Regions from separate parts of the Streptomyces sp. NPDC006384 genome, predicted to be linked through region 2. Evidence: riboswitches for the same ligand, from Rfam matches in the RefSeq annotation. Region 2 holds a riboswitch; the other holds the start of a gene.

Region 1 (6,524 bases), on a different contig from region 2:
CTGGAAGCGGCGGGCGAAGGTACGCGGGGACATGTGCGCCCGGGCCGCGAGCCGCTCGACGGTGACCTCCTCGTCGAGGTGCTGTTCCATCCAGGCCAGCACCTCGCCGACGGTGTCGCAGGAGGAGCGCGGCAGCGGCCGCTCGACGTACTGCGCCTGCCCGCCGTCCCGGTGCGGCGGCACCACCATGCGCCGGGCGATCCCGTTGGCGACCTGGGGGCCCTGCTCCTTGCGGACGATGTGCAGGCAGGCGTCGATGCCGGCGGCCGTGCCCGCGGAGGTGATCACCGGGTCCTCGTCGACGTAGAGCACGTCGGGCGAGACCACCGCCCGCGGGTAGCGCCGGGCCAGCTCCTCGGCGTAGCGCCAGTGCACCGCGCAGCGCCGGCCGTCCAGCAGCCCGGCGGCGCCCAGCGCGAACACCCCGGAGCACACGCTCAGCACCCGCGCGCCCCGGTCCACCGCCCGCCGCAGGGCGTCCAGCAGGCCGGGCGGGAAGTCCCGGCGCGCGAAGTCGTTCCCCGCCGGCACGGCGACCAGGTCGGCCTCCTCCAGGCGGTCCAGCCCGTACGGCGTGGAGACGGTCAGCCCGCCGACGTGGGTGCCCAGCGCCGGGCCCTCCGCGGAGACCACCGCGAAGTCGTACGCCGGCAGCCCCTCGTCGCTCCGGTCGATGCCGAAGACCTCGCAGACCACACCGAGTTCGAAGGGATGCACGCCGTCCAGCACGACGGCGGCCACGTTCTGCAGCATGCCGTCAGTGTGCACCCCGGCTGGCAGGAAATCGAGGTCCTGCGGCAGTCCTGCCACTCACGGCGGGGAGCCCGGAGCACGACAGTGGTGTACATGACCGCAGACCAGACAGAAGCCCTGATCGGAATGCTCGTGACCTTCGGACTCCTGGTCCTCATGGTCCTCCCCTCGGTGTTCGGCATCGTGCGCGAACGGCGCGTCGACCGGCAGATCAGGGAGGCCCGGCAGGACCGGGAGACCCGGAAGGCCCGCGAGGCCGTACGGAAGGAGACCCCGAGGACTCAGAAGTCCTCGTCCAGGTCGACGGTGCCCTCCACCGCCACCTGGTACGCCGAGGGACGCCGCTCGAAGAAGTTGGTCAGCTCCTGAACGCCCTGGAGCTCCATGAAGGAGAAGGGGTTCCCGGAGCCGTACACCGGGGCGAAGCCGAGGCGCGTCAGGCGCTGGTCGGCGACGCACTCCAGGTACTGCCGCATCGAGTCGGTGTTCATGCCCGGGAGGCCGTCACCGCACAGGTCGCGCGCGAACTGCAGCTCGGCCTCGACGGCCTCCCGCAGCATGTCGGTGACCTGCTCGCCCAGCGCCTCGTCGAAGAGGTCCGGCTCCTCCTTGCGGACGGTGTCGACCACGTCGAAGGCGAAGGACATGTGCATCGTCTCGTCGCGGAACACCCAGTTGGTGCCGGTGGCCAGGCCGTGCAGCAGGCCCCGGCTGCGGAACCAGTAGACGTAGGCGAAGGCGCCGTAGAAGAACAGGCCCTCGATGCACGCGGCGAAGCAGATGAGGTTGAGCAGGAAGCGGCGGCGGTCGGCCCTGGTCTCCAGCCGGTCGATCGACTCGACCGAGTCCATCCACCTGAAGCAGAACTCGGCCTTCTCGCGGATCGAGGGGATGTTCTCCACCGCCGCGAAGGCGGCGGCCCGGTCGTCCGGGTCGGGCAGGTAGGTGTCCAGCAGCGTCAGGTAGAACTGGACGTGGACGGCCTCCTCGAAGAGCTGGCGGCTCAGGTACAGCCGCGCCTCGGGGGAGTTGATGTGCTTGTAGAGGGTGAGCACCAGATTGTTCGCGACGATCGAGTCGCCGGTGGCGAAGAAGGCAACCAGCCGCCCGATCAGGTGCTGTTCCTCGGGGCTGAGCTTCGCGAGGTCGGAGACGTCCGAGTGGAGGTCGACCTCCTCGACGTGCCAGGTGTTCTTGATGGCGTCCCGGTAGCGCTCGTAGAAGTCCGGGTAGCGCATGGGGCGCAGGGTCAGCTCGAAGCCGGGGTCGAGCAGGTTCTTGGTGGTGTCGTTCATCACTGACAGGCCTCGCAGGACTCGGGGTTCTCCAGGGAGCAGGCGACCGTTTCGGGGTCCGGGGCGGCCTGCACGGGGACGGTGGCGGCCCGGCCGGCGGCGCGGGCGATGCGGGTCGCCGGGCGGGAGCGCAGGTAGTAGGTGGTCTTCAGGCCCCGCTTCCAGGCGTACGCGTACATCGAGGAGAGCTTCCCGATGGTCGGCGTCTCCAGGAACAGGTTCAGCGACTGGGCCTGGTCGAGGTACGGGGTGCGGGCGGCGGCCATGTCGATCAGGGCGCGCTGCGGGATCTCCCAGGCGGTGCGGTACAGCGCGCGCACGTCCTCGGGGATCCACGCGAGGCCCTGCACCGAGCCGTTGGCCTCGCGCAGCGCCTCGCGGGTGCGGGCGTCCCACACGCCGAGCCGCTTGAGGTCGTCCACCAGGTACGAGTTGACCTGGAGGAACTCGCCGGACAGCGTCTCGCGCTTGAACAGGTTGGACACCTGCGGCTCGATGCACTCGTAGACGCCCGCGATGGAGGCGATCGTGGCGGTCGGGGCGATGGCGAGGAGCAGGGAGTTGCGCAGGCCGGTCGCGGCGACGCGCTCGCGCAGGGCCGCCCAGCGCTCCGGCCAGGTGTGCTCGACGCCGTAGTGGTCGGGGTGCAGCACGCCCCGGGCGGTACGGGTCTTCTCCCAGGCCGGCAGCGGGCCCTTGCGTTCGGCGAGGCCGGCGGAGGTCTCGTACGCGGCGAGCATGATCCGCTCGGCGATGCGGGTGGAGAGGGCCTTGGCCTCGGGGGAGTCGAAGGGCAGGCGGAGCTGGAAGAAGACGTCCTGCAGGCCCATCGCGCCGAGGCCGACCGGGCGCCAGCGGGCGTTGGAGCGGCCCGCCTGCTCGGTCGGGTAGAAGTTGATGTCGACGACCCGGTCCAGGAAGGTGACGGCGGTGCGGACGGTGGCGTCCAGCCGCTCCCAGTCCATGTCGCCGCTCGCGTGGTCCACGAACGCGCCGAGGTTGACCGAGCCCAGGTTGCAGACCGCCGTCTCCCCGTCGTCGGTGACCTCCAGGATCTCCGTGCAGAGGTTGGAGGAGTGGACGACGTGGCCGGGCTCGGCGGTCTGGTTGGCGGTGCGGTTGGCGGTGTCCTTGAAGGTCATCCAGCCGTTGCCGGTCTGTGCGAGGGTGCGCATCATGCGGCCGTACAGCTCGCGGGCGGGCAGGGTCCTGCGGGCCAGGCCCTTCGCCTCGGCCGCCCGGTAGGCCGCGTCGAACTCCTCGCCCCACAGGTCGACCAGTTCCGGTACGTCCGAGGGCGAGAACAGCGACCAGGTCCCGTCGGCGTCCACCCGGCGCATGAACTCGTCCGGGATCCAGTGCGCGAGGTTCAGGTTGTGGGTGCGGCGGGCGTCCTCGCCGGTGTTGTCCCGCAGCTCCAGGAACTCCTCGATGTCGGCGTGCCAGGTCTCCAGGTAGACCGCCGCCGCGCCCTTGCGCCGGCCGCCCTGGTTGACGGCGGCGACCGAGGCGTCCAGCGTCTTCAGGAACGGGACGATGCCGTTGGAGTGCCCGTTGGTGCCGCGGATCAGCGAACCCCGGGCGCGGACGCGGGAGTAGGCGATGCCGATGCCGCCGGCGTGCTTGGAGAGGCGGGCGACCTGGTGGAGGCGGTCGTAGAGGGAGTCCAGCTCGTCCTTGGGGGAGTCCAGGAGGTAGCAGGACGACATCTGGGCGTGCCGGGTGCCGGAGTTGAAGAGGGTGGGGGAGGAGGGCAGGTAGTCCAGGCGGCTCATCAGGCCGTACAGCGCGGCGACCTCGTCCACCGCCCGGTCGGTGTCGTCCTCGGCGAGCCCGCAGGCGACGCGCAGCAGGAAGTGCTGGGGCGTCTCGACGGCCTTGCGGGTGACCGGGTGCCGGAGCAGGTAGCGGCTGTACAGCGTGCGCAGGCCGAAGTAGCCGAAGCGGTCGTCGGCGGCCGGATCGGTCAGCGCGTCCAGGCGGGCCGCGTGCAGCCGTACGAACGCGGCGGTGCGGTCGGCGATCAGGCCCTCGCGGTGGCCGGCGGCGACGGACTCGGTGAAGGTGGTGACGCCCTGGGAGGCGGCCTCGGCGCGGATGGCGAGGGTCAGCAGGCGGGCGGCGAGGCGGGAGTAGGCCGGGTCCTCGGAGATCAGGCCGGCGGCGGCCTCCGTGGCGAGCTCCCGCAGTTCCGCCTCGTCGGCACGCGCGGAGCGGCCGCGCAGTGCGGCGGCGGCGACCCGGCCGGGGTCGGCGTCGGGGAGGTCGGCGGTGAGGCCGGTCAGGGTCCGCAGCAGGGCGGCACCGGGTCCGTCGGATTCCCCGGTCACCGTCACCGGGGTCGCTGAGGCCGGATCGGCTGGCGCGATGGTCACGTGGAGCACTCCCTCGCTCGGCACGGGGCCTTGCGGAGGGCAGGGGGCAGCTCACGAGCGCACGCGGCGTCGCGTCCACCGGCCCATTCCACGAGGCCCGGACGTCATGGCACCCGGGCCAAGGCGGCCGGGTGCACTGCCGGCAGGTCATCGGACTGGACATGCGTGCGCGCACGTGTGGGGACGTACGGAAACACACAAGTACACCGTTGCGGGACAGTTCCGGATTCGCACCGGATTCCCCTGCGGCGACAGCGAGCATGAGCATACATCTTGTGCCGCGGCCCGCGACCACCCCCAGATGTTGTGCCGCGTCGGTGTCACAGGGGCAGCCGGTAGGTGAGCAGCACGATGTCGTCGACCTCGGGCAGCGGGTTCCAGTCGCGGTCGGGGGTGCGGGCGAAGCCCAGCCGCTCGTACAGGCGGTGGGCGGTGCGCATCGCCTGCTGAGTCGACAGGACGAGGCCGGTACAGCCCTCGACGGCCCGGGCACGGTCGGCGCAGAACCGTACGAGGGCCTCGCCCACGCCGCGTCCCCGGGCTTCGTGGGCGACGGCGAGCATGCGTATCTCGGCCTCGCCGGGCCGGGCGATGTCGGCCATGGGACCGCCGGACGGCACGAAGGTCACGCCGCCGAGGACGCGGCCGTCCGCGACGGCGGCCAGGACCTCCGCGGCCGCCGCCCGCTTGGCCACGTTCCGCAGCTCGCCGAGGTACGCGTCGCTCTCCCCGAAGTCGAGGAGGCCGTCCTGGAGATAGGCCCGTGCGGTGATCTCCCCGAGGGTGCCGTACTCGTCGGGGGCAGCCTGCCGGATCACGAAGTCCATGCCGCCGAGTGTGCCCGACAGGTACGACGACGGGCCGCCGGATTTCTCCGGCGGCCCGTCGCTCGCGGGTGCGTTCAGTGCGAGGAACCCGCCGTGGCCGGGGGCAGCTTCACCTGGACGCCGGGGTCGCCCGCGTCCGCCGTGTAGTCGCCCGGCTGCGTCTCGTCGACGCCGTCGGGCGCCTTGAGGCCCTTCAGGACGAAGGTCAGGACCACGGTGATCAGCACGTTCAGCACGAAGGCGGTGAGACCGATGTAGCCGATCTCGCCGATGCCCGGGATCTCCTTCGCGGAGCCGCCGAAGTGCTTCTGCGTCGGCGAGGCCACCCCGTACGCGGCGACCGTGCCGTAGACCATGCCGACCGCCCAGCCGCCGAGCAGCGCCCAGCGGTGGAACCAGCGGGTGAACAGGCCGCCGACCAGGGCCGGGAAGGTCTGCAGGATCCAGATGCCGCCCAGCAGCTGGAAGTTGATCGCGACCGTCTTGTCCATGCCGAGGACGAAGACCAGCGCGCCCACCTTCACCAGCAGCGACACCAGCTTGGAGACCTTGGTCTCCTGCTCCGGGGTGGCGTCCGGCCTGAGGAAGTCCTTGTAGATGTTGCGGGTGAAGAGGTTCGCGGCCGCGATCGACATGATCGCCGCCGGGACCAGCGCGCCGATGCCGATCGCCGCGAAGGCCACGCCCGCGAACCAGTTGGGGAACATGTTCTCGAACAGCTGCGGGATCGCCAACTGTCCGTTCTTCACCTTCACCCCGGCCGCGATCGCCATGAAGCCCAGCAGCGCGAGCATGCCCAGCATCAGTGAGTACAGCGGCAGGATCGTGGTGTTGCGGCGGATCACCTCACGGCTGCGCGAGGACAGCGTCGCGGTGATCGAGTGCGGGTACATGAACAGCGCGAGCGCCGAGCCGAGCGCCAGCGTGGCGTACGTCCACTGGCTCGTCCCGGCCGGTACCAGGCCGCCGTTGCCCGCCTCGGTGAACTTGTCGCCGGCCGCGGCGAAGACGTCGTCGAAGCCGCCCAGCTCGATCGGGATGTAGATGATCGCCACCACGATCACGAGGTAGATCAGCGTGTCCTTCACGAACGCGATCAGCGCCGGGGCGCGCAGCCCCGACGAGTAGGTGTACGCGGCCAGCACACCGAAGGCGATCAGCAGCGGCAGGTCCTTGACGAACCAGTGGGTGTCCTCGCCGCCGCCGACGCCCATCACGTCCAGCACGGCCTGGATGCCGACCAGTTGGAGCGCGATGTACGGCATCGTGGCGAG
Region 2 (6,524 bases):
CAGTACGACCGCCGGCGGTCGTCGGGCGTGCCGTCGTGCTCGGCGCTCAGCCGCAGCAGCGCCCGGCCCTGGGCGCTGTCCAGCAGCCGGGCCAGCGCGGAGAAGAACACGAGGAGGTCGTCGCGTGTCCGCCCGGTGTCCGGGACCGGCAGCGCCGAGTCCAGCTCGGTGGTCAGCGCGTCGAGGATCAGGTTCTCCCGGGTGCCCCACCGCCGGTAGACCGACGTCTCGTGCACCCCGGCCGCCCGGGCGACCGCCCCGACGGTCGTCCCCGCCAGGCCCTGGGCGGTCAGCAGCTCCATCACGGCGGCGAGCACGGCCCGGCGCATCCGCTCGCCCCGGCGGCGCAGGGGCGGAGCGGCGGGCTGCGGAGGCGTCGCCGGACTCGTCGGACTTGTCGGCCCCGTGGGGCTCGTCGGACTCATCGGGCCAGCCTAAAGCAGTACGTCTTGCGTTGGGTGTACGGTTAACGCAAGTCGACCTGCGATGGGCCGGTGAGGCCCGTCGGGGATCGCCACCGCACCGAGGAGGTCCTGTCATGGCGCAGATGCTCGCCGCCCGCCTGCACGTCCCGAGCCGCACCCTGCGGCTGGAGGAGGTGCCCCGGCCGCAGCCCGGACCGGGCGAGGTCCTGGTCAGGGTCGAGGCCGCCGGAGTGTGCCTGTCCGACGTCCACCTCATCGACGGCACGCTCACCCCGAGGCTCCTGCAGGGCGACACCGTCACCCTCGGCCACGAGGTCTCCGGCACGATCGCCGAGGTCGGCGAGGGGGTCACCGCCTGGACACCCGGGCAGCGGGCCGTGCTGTACGCCGGTGAGGTCCGCGACGGCGTCACCTACACCCGGGGCGTCGACTACGACGGCGGCTGGGCCGAGTACGCCCTGTCCGCCGCGGACGCCCTCATCCCCCTGCCCGACGCCGTCCCCTTCGACCAGGGCGCGATCATCCCCGACGCGGTGTCCACGCCGTGGGGCGCGATCACCGAGACCGGACAGGTGCGCCCCGCCGAGGCGGTCGGCGTCTGGGGCGTCGGCGGGCTCGGCGTGCACGCCGTGCAGCTGCTGCGCGCCGTGGGTGCCTGCCCGGTGGTCGCCGTCGACCCCAACCCGGTGGCGCGCGAGCGGGCCCTGGCCGCCGGCGCCGACCTCGCCCTGGACTCCGCCGACCCGGGCCTGCGCGAGGCCGTCGCCGCGGTGACCGGGGGCGTGGGACTCGCCGCCGCCTTCGACTTCGCGGGCGTGCCGGCCGTGCGCGAGCAGGCGCTCTCCGTCCTCGGCCGCAAGGGACGGCTGGTCCTGGTGGGCCTGACCGACAAGCCGCTCAGCGTCACGGAGGGCACCCGCTTCAGCTACCTCCAGCAGCGGATCCTCGGCCACTACGGCTCCGACATGCCCGTGGCCCTGCCCCAGCTGCTGCGGCTCCTCCAGGGCGGACGCCTGGACTTCTCCGGCTCCATCAGCGGGGAGCTGCCGCTGGCCGGGGCCGCCGAGGCGGTCGCACGGCTGGAGAAGAAGGAGGGCAACCCGATCCGGCTGATCCTGCGCCCGTGAGGCGCCCGTGAGATGCCCGTGAGGCGCCCGTGAGGCGAGGGACCGCCGGGCACGCCCGGAGCGGTCCGACGGGAGACGCCCCCGGCTCCGCGAGGAACCGGGGGCGTCCCGTGCCGGACGACGGACGGAGGGATCAGTCCTCGAGCACGTCCTTGACGTCGCCCAGGTCGACGAACTTGAAGTTGGTGGCGTCCCGGTCGCCGTCGCCCGGGGCGTCGTGGCCGTCCTGCACGACGAGCAGACCCTCGGGGTAGCGGCTGCCCAGCGGCTGGTTCAGCACCGCCGCCCCGTCGCACTCCTCGGAGCCGTCCAGCCGGGACGAGGCCGCGGCGACGCGGAAGCCGCCCTCGTGCTCGTTGTCCTCGTCCTTCTCCCGGTCGTAGGCGACGAAGGTGTCGTCACCCTGGCTGGACGCCAGCAGGTACCCGTCGCCGTCGGACTCCTGAAGGAGCGTCAGCCCCTCCACGTCGGCGGTGAGCAGGTCGCCGCCGTAGCCGGGGTCGGTGCCGGCGACGCACTCGTCGGAGGGCTCGTCGTAGGTCGCCGGGACGCCGTACTCGCGCACCTTGTCGATCAGCCGGGGCGTGTCGGTGAGGTCGGCGCGCATGCGCCAGATGCCGACGTCCTCCTGCCCGGCGTACAGGGTGCCGTCGGCCGGGTCGACGACCATGCCCTCCACCTGGGGCAGTTCGCCGGGCTCGCCGCAGGGCTTCCAGGTCTTGCCGTTCGGCAGCCGGAAGGAGTCGGGCAGGTCCAGCGTGCGCACCTCGCGGTAGCCGACGCCGCCGGACGCGTTCGGGACCAGCTCCAGCAGGGCGATCCTGGTGCGCTCGCGCTGGCTGACCAGCGCGTAGGAGCGGCCGGTCTTCTGGTCGGTCCAGGTGGCCAGCCCGTACGCGGTGCGCTGGTCGTTGATCTCCTCCTGGCCGGAGGAGAAGACCGGCGCGGCGGCCGGGTCGGTGACGTCCGTCAGGGGACGGTCCGGCCTGTTCGGGTCGATGCGGTACACGCGCAGGCGGTCGCTGCCCCGGTCGGAGGTGACCGCGAGGTCCGCCTTGCCGGTGCTCAGCCGCATCCCGTGCACCAGGTCGACGTTGTTGAAGCGGCCGGGCGCGTCGTCGGCGCCCGGGGCCGCGGGGGCGGCCACCGACTGCACCAGGCGGGCGTCGAGGTCGTAGACGCGCAGCCCGCCCTCCTTGGCCGTCGCGACGACGAGGCTGCGGTCGGGGTCGGCCGGGTTGCGCCAGATGGCCGGGTCGTCGGCGTCGGCGTTCCCGCCGGCCTCGTCGTCGTACAGGGGCGCCGTCTCGGCCTTGGGCCGTACGGTCGGCAGCGCGCCGTCGCCGGCCGAGGCCGGCGACGCGGGCAGGAGGACGACGGCCGCGGCGAAGGCGCAGGCGGCCGGCCGGCCGAGGGGGAACCTGGTCATACCGGTACTCCTTAAAAAGGATCAAGGCGAATACATGACAACAACGGACACCGGGTGATCGTGATCGTGGTTTCCGTCGCCGCGGAGTCCGTCCCGTGACAGGCAGACGTACGGCCGGGGAACGGCCCGTTTCGGTGCGAGGGGGCCGGAGCGTGCAGGCGCGCCTCAGGGAGTACGGGATCCGTGCGGTGCCCGCCCCCGCCGGCGCACCGGCCCTGTGGTAGCTTGCCGAGGCCAGTCGAACCCACCTTGGGTCAGGGAATCCGGTGCGAATCCGGAACTGACGCGCAGCGGTGAGGGGGACGGGCGGAACAAGGGCCACTGGACGGCAGGAGCCGTCCGGGAAGGCGTTCCGTCCGGTCGATCCCGAGTCCGAAGACCTGCTGGCACCGCGCCCCCCCACGGGACGCGGGACACACCGTACGGACGGGCTTCGCGCATGAGCCCTCGACGCCAGAGGATCACCCTTGCCAGCAGCGCGCGCCGCACGCGGCCCCCGCACCCCCCGCCTCCTCAGGTTCTCCGCCCCGCTGCTCGCCGGCGCCCTGCTGGCGTCCGGCTGCGGATCCGGCCCCTCCGCCACCGGCTCCGCCGCGCCGGCCGGGGCCGCCGGCTATCCGCGCACCGTCGACAACTGCGGGCACCAGATACGGATCACCGCGCCGCCCCGGCGCGCGGTCTCCCTCAACCAGGGCACCACGGAGATCCTCCTCGCGCTCGGCCTGGCCGACCGCATGGCGGGCACCGCCACCTGGACCGACCCCGTCATGAAGGGCCTGGAGAAGGCGAACGCCCAAGTGCCCCGGCTCGCCGACGACATGCCGTCCTTCGAGACCGTCCTGGACGCCGAACCCGACTTCGTCGCCGCCTCCTTCGCCTCCACGCTCGGCCGCGGCGGCGTCGTCGGCCGGGAGCGGTTCGCCGAACTCGGCGTACCGGCCTACCTGTCCCCGTCCGACTGCGCGGGCAAGGACAACAGCGGCGACGGCGACGGCGTCCGCGCCGAACCGCTCACCATGGACACCGTCTACGGCGAAGTCCGCGACCTCGCCCGGGTGTTCGGCGTCGAGGAACGCGGCGAGAAACTCGTCGCGGACCTCGAGTCCCGGGTGGCGAGGGCCACCGCCGGCGTCGACGCCTCCGGCGTCACCCTCATGTACTGGTTCGCCAACTCCGCCTCGCCCTACATGGCGGGCTGCTGCGGCGCCCCCGGCGTCATCACCCGCGCCGTCGGCGCGCGCAACGCCATGGACGACACCCACGAGGAGTGGCCGCAGGTCGGCTGGGAGACCGTCGCCGACCGCGACCCCGACGTCCTGGTCGTCGGCGACCTCACCCGCAGGCAGCAGACCGCGGAGACCGCCGCGAAGAAGATCGAGTTCCTGGAGTCCGACCCGGTCACCAGGAACATGACCGCGGTACGGGAGAAGCGCTACGTGCTCCTGAGCGGCCAGGCCATGAACCCCACCATCCGCACCGTCGAGGGCATCGAGCGGGTCGCGGCGGCACTGCGCGCGTCCGGACCCGCGAAGTGACCCCCGGCATACGCGCCGGACGCGGCCACCTGGTGTGGACCGCGGCCGGGGTCCTCGCCCTGTGCGCCTCCGTCGCCGCCGCCGTCACCGTCGGCCCCGCCGACATCGGCGTCCGCGAGGTGTGGTCCGTGGTCGCCGCCCACCTCGGCGGACGCGCCGGCGCCGCGGACGTCACGCCGATCCGCGACGGCATCGTCTGGAACCTGCGGCTGCCCCGCACCCTCCTCGCGGCGGTGTGCGGCGCGGGACTCGCCGTGTGCGGCGCCGTGCTCCAGTCCCTGCTGCGCAACCCGCTCGCCGACCCCTTCGTGCTCGGCGTCTCCTCGGGCGCCTCCACCGGCGCCGTCCTGGTCGTGGTGCTCGGCGTGGGCGGCGGCGCCGTGTCGGTGCCGGGCGGCGCCTTCGCGGGGGCCGTGTGCTCGTTCGCGCTGGTGCTGCTGCTCAGCCACAGCCTCGGCGGCACCCCCGACCGGGTGGTGCTGGCGGGCGTCGCCGCGATGCAGCTGTTCTCCGCGCTCACCTCGTTCGTCGTGATGACCGCCGCCGACGCCGAGACCACCCGCGGCGTGCTGTTCTGGCTGCTCGGCTCGCTCGGCGGGGCCGGCTGGACGGACGTGTGGACCGGCGCCGCCGTGCTCCTCGCGGTCCTGGCCGTCTGCCTCGGTCACGCCAGGACGCTGGACGCCTTCGCCTTCGGGCAGGAAGCGGCCGCCGCCCTCGGCGTCCACGTGGCCCGCACCCGGCTGGTGCTGCTGTGCGCCACCGCCCTGCTCACCGCCGCCCTGGTCGCCTCGGCGGGCGCCATCGGCTTCGTCGGCCTGGTGCTCCCGCACGCGGTACGGGCCCTGACCGGCCCCGGCCATGCCCGGCTGCTGCCGGTGTGCGCGCTGGCCGGGGCGGTGTTCCTGGTGTGGGTCGACACCCTGGCCCGTACCGTCCTCGAACCCCAGGAGGTGCCCGTGGGCGTGGTGACCTCGCTGATCGGCGTGCCCGCCTTCGTCCTCGTGCTGTACCGCACCCGGAGGGCCCGATGACCCTTGCGGCCGAACGGGTCTCCCGCAGCGCGGGCGGCCGGCTGATCCTGGACGGCGTCGGCATCAGTCCCCGGCCCGGCGCCATGACCGGTCTGCTCGGCCCCAACGGCTCCGGCAAGTCCACCCTGCTGCGGCTGCTCGCCGGCGTGCTGGCGCCGGCCGGCGGGGTCGTCACCCTGGACGGACGCCCGCTGGCGGAGCTGGGCCGGCGGGAGGTGGCCCGGCGCGTCGCCGTGGTCGAACAGCAGGCGGACACGCAGGTGGAGCTGACCGTCCGGGACGTCGTCCGGCTCGGCCGGATCCCGCACCGCCGCGCCTGGACGCCGGCGTCGGCCGCCGACGAGGAGGCGGTCACCGGCGCCCTGGAGCGCACCGGCCTGACGGCGCAGGCGGACCGGCTGTGGCACACCCTGTCGGGCGGTGAGCGCCAGCGCGTCCAGATCGCCCGCGCCCTCGCCCAGCAGCCCCGCGAACTCCTGCTGGACGAACCGACCAACCACCTCGACGTCCAGCACCAGCTCGACGTCCTCGCGCTCGTCGCCGCGCTGCCGGTGACCAGCGTCGTCGCCCTGCACGACCTCAACCTCGCGGCGATGTACTGCGACCACCTCGTGGTGCTGTCGCAGGGCCGCGTGGTGGCGGCGGGGGAACCGGGGGAGGTGCTGACCGCGGACCTGGTCGCCGAGGTGTACCGGGTCCGCGCCGAGGTCACCGGCACCGGGCCGGACGGCCGCCCGCACGTCCGGTACCTGGGCACCCTGACGGGACAGCCCCGCCCCGGTCGCGACGGAGCCGCCTGCCCGGCCGGGCAGGCGGCTCCGTGTGCCTGTGTATCGGTGTGGCGGTGCCGGTGACGGCTCAGCCGACCGGCGCCGCCGGTCCCTTCCCGGCGGGCGCCGCGGCGGCGTCACCGGACTCCTCGGCGAGGCGCTCCATGCCGCTGGTGGTCTTCAGCGGCTTCTCCTTCAGGAACA

What was found. Region 2 has a riboswitch for cobalamin ahead of ACFYOJ_RS16685 (ABC transporter substrate-binding protein). Riboswitches for the same ligand answer to the same signal wherever they lie in the genome.
Region 1: another riboswitch for cobalamin. It lies ahead of ACFYOJ_RS02810 (ribonucleoside-diphosphate reductase subunit alpha); the one in region 2 lies ahead of ACFYOJ_RS16685 (ABC transporter substrate-binding protein).

What each region holds. Positions count from the first base shown of each region.
Region 1 covers NZ_JBIAHR010000002.1:163,146-169,669, reverse strand. Annotated here, with positions in the region: gene ACFYOJ_RS02825 (helix-turn-helix domain-containing protein) at 1-753, opposite strand, end outside; gene ACFYOJ_RS02820 (hypothetical protein) at 847-1,122, shown strand; gene ACFYOJ_RS02815 (ribonucleotide-diphosphate reductase subunit beta) at 1,035-2,048, opposite strand; gene ACFYOJ_RS02810 (ribonucleoside-diphosphate reductase subunit alpha) at 2,048-4,423, opposite strand; cobalamin riboswitch at 4,547-4,727, opposite strand; gene ACFYOJ_RS02805 (GNAT family N-acetyltransferase) at 4,744-5,250, opposite strand; gene mctP (monocarboxylate uptake permease MctP) at 5,325-6,524, opposite strand, start outside.
Region 2 covers NZ_JBIAHR010000010.1:266,978-273,501, forward strand. Annotated here, with positions in the region: gene ACFYOJ_RS16670 (TetR/AcrR family transcriptional regulator) at 1-329, opposite strand, end outside; gene ACFYOJ_RS16675 (zinc-binding dehydrogenase) at 539-1,552, shown strand; gene ACFYOJ_RS16680 (phytase) at 1,686-2,981, opposite strand; cobalamin riboswitch at 3,200-3,384, shown strand; gene ACFYOJ_RS16685 (ABC transporter substrate-binding protein) at 3,449-4,516, shown strand; gene ACFYOJ_RS16690 (FecCD family ABC transporter permease) at 4,513-5,550, shown strand; gene ACFYOJ_RS16695 (ABC transporter ATP-binding protein) at 5,547-6,404, shown strand; gene ACFYOJ_RS16700 (MDR family MFS transporter) at 6,409-6,524, opposite strand, start outside.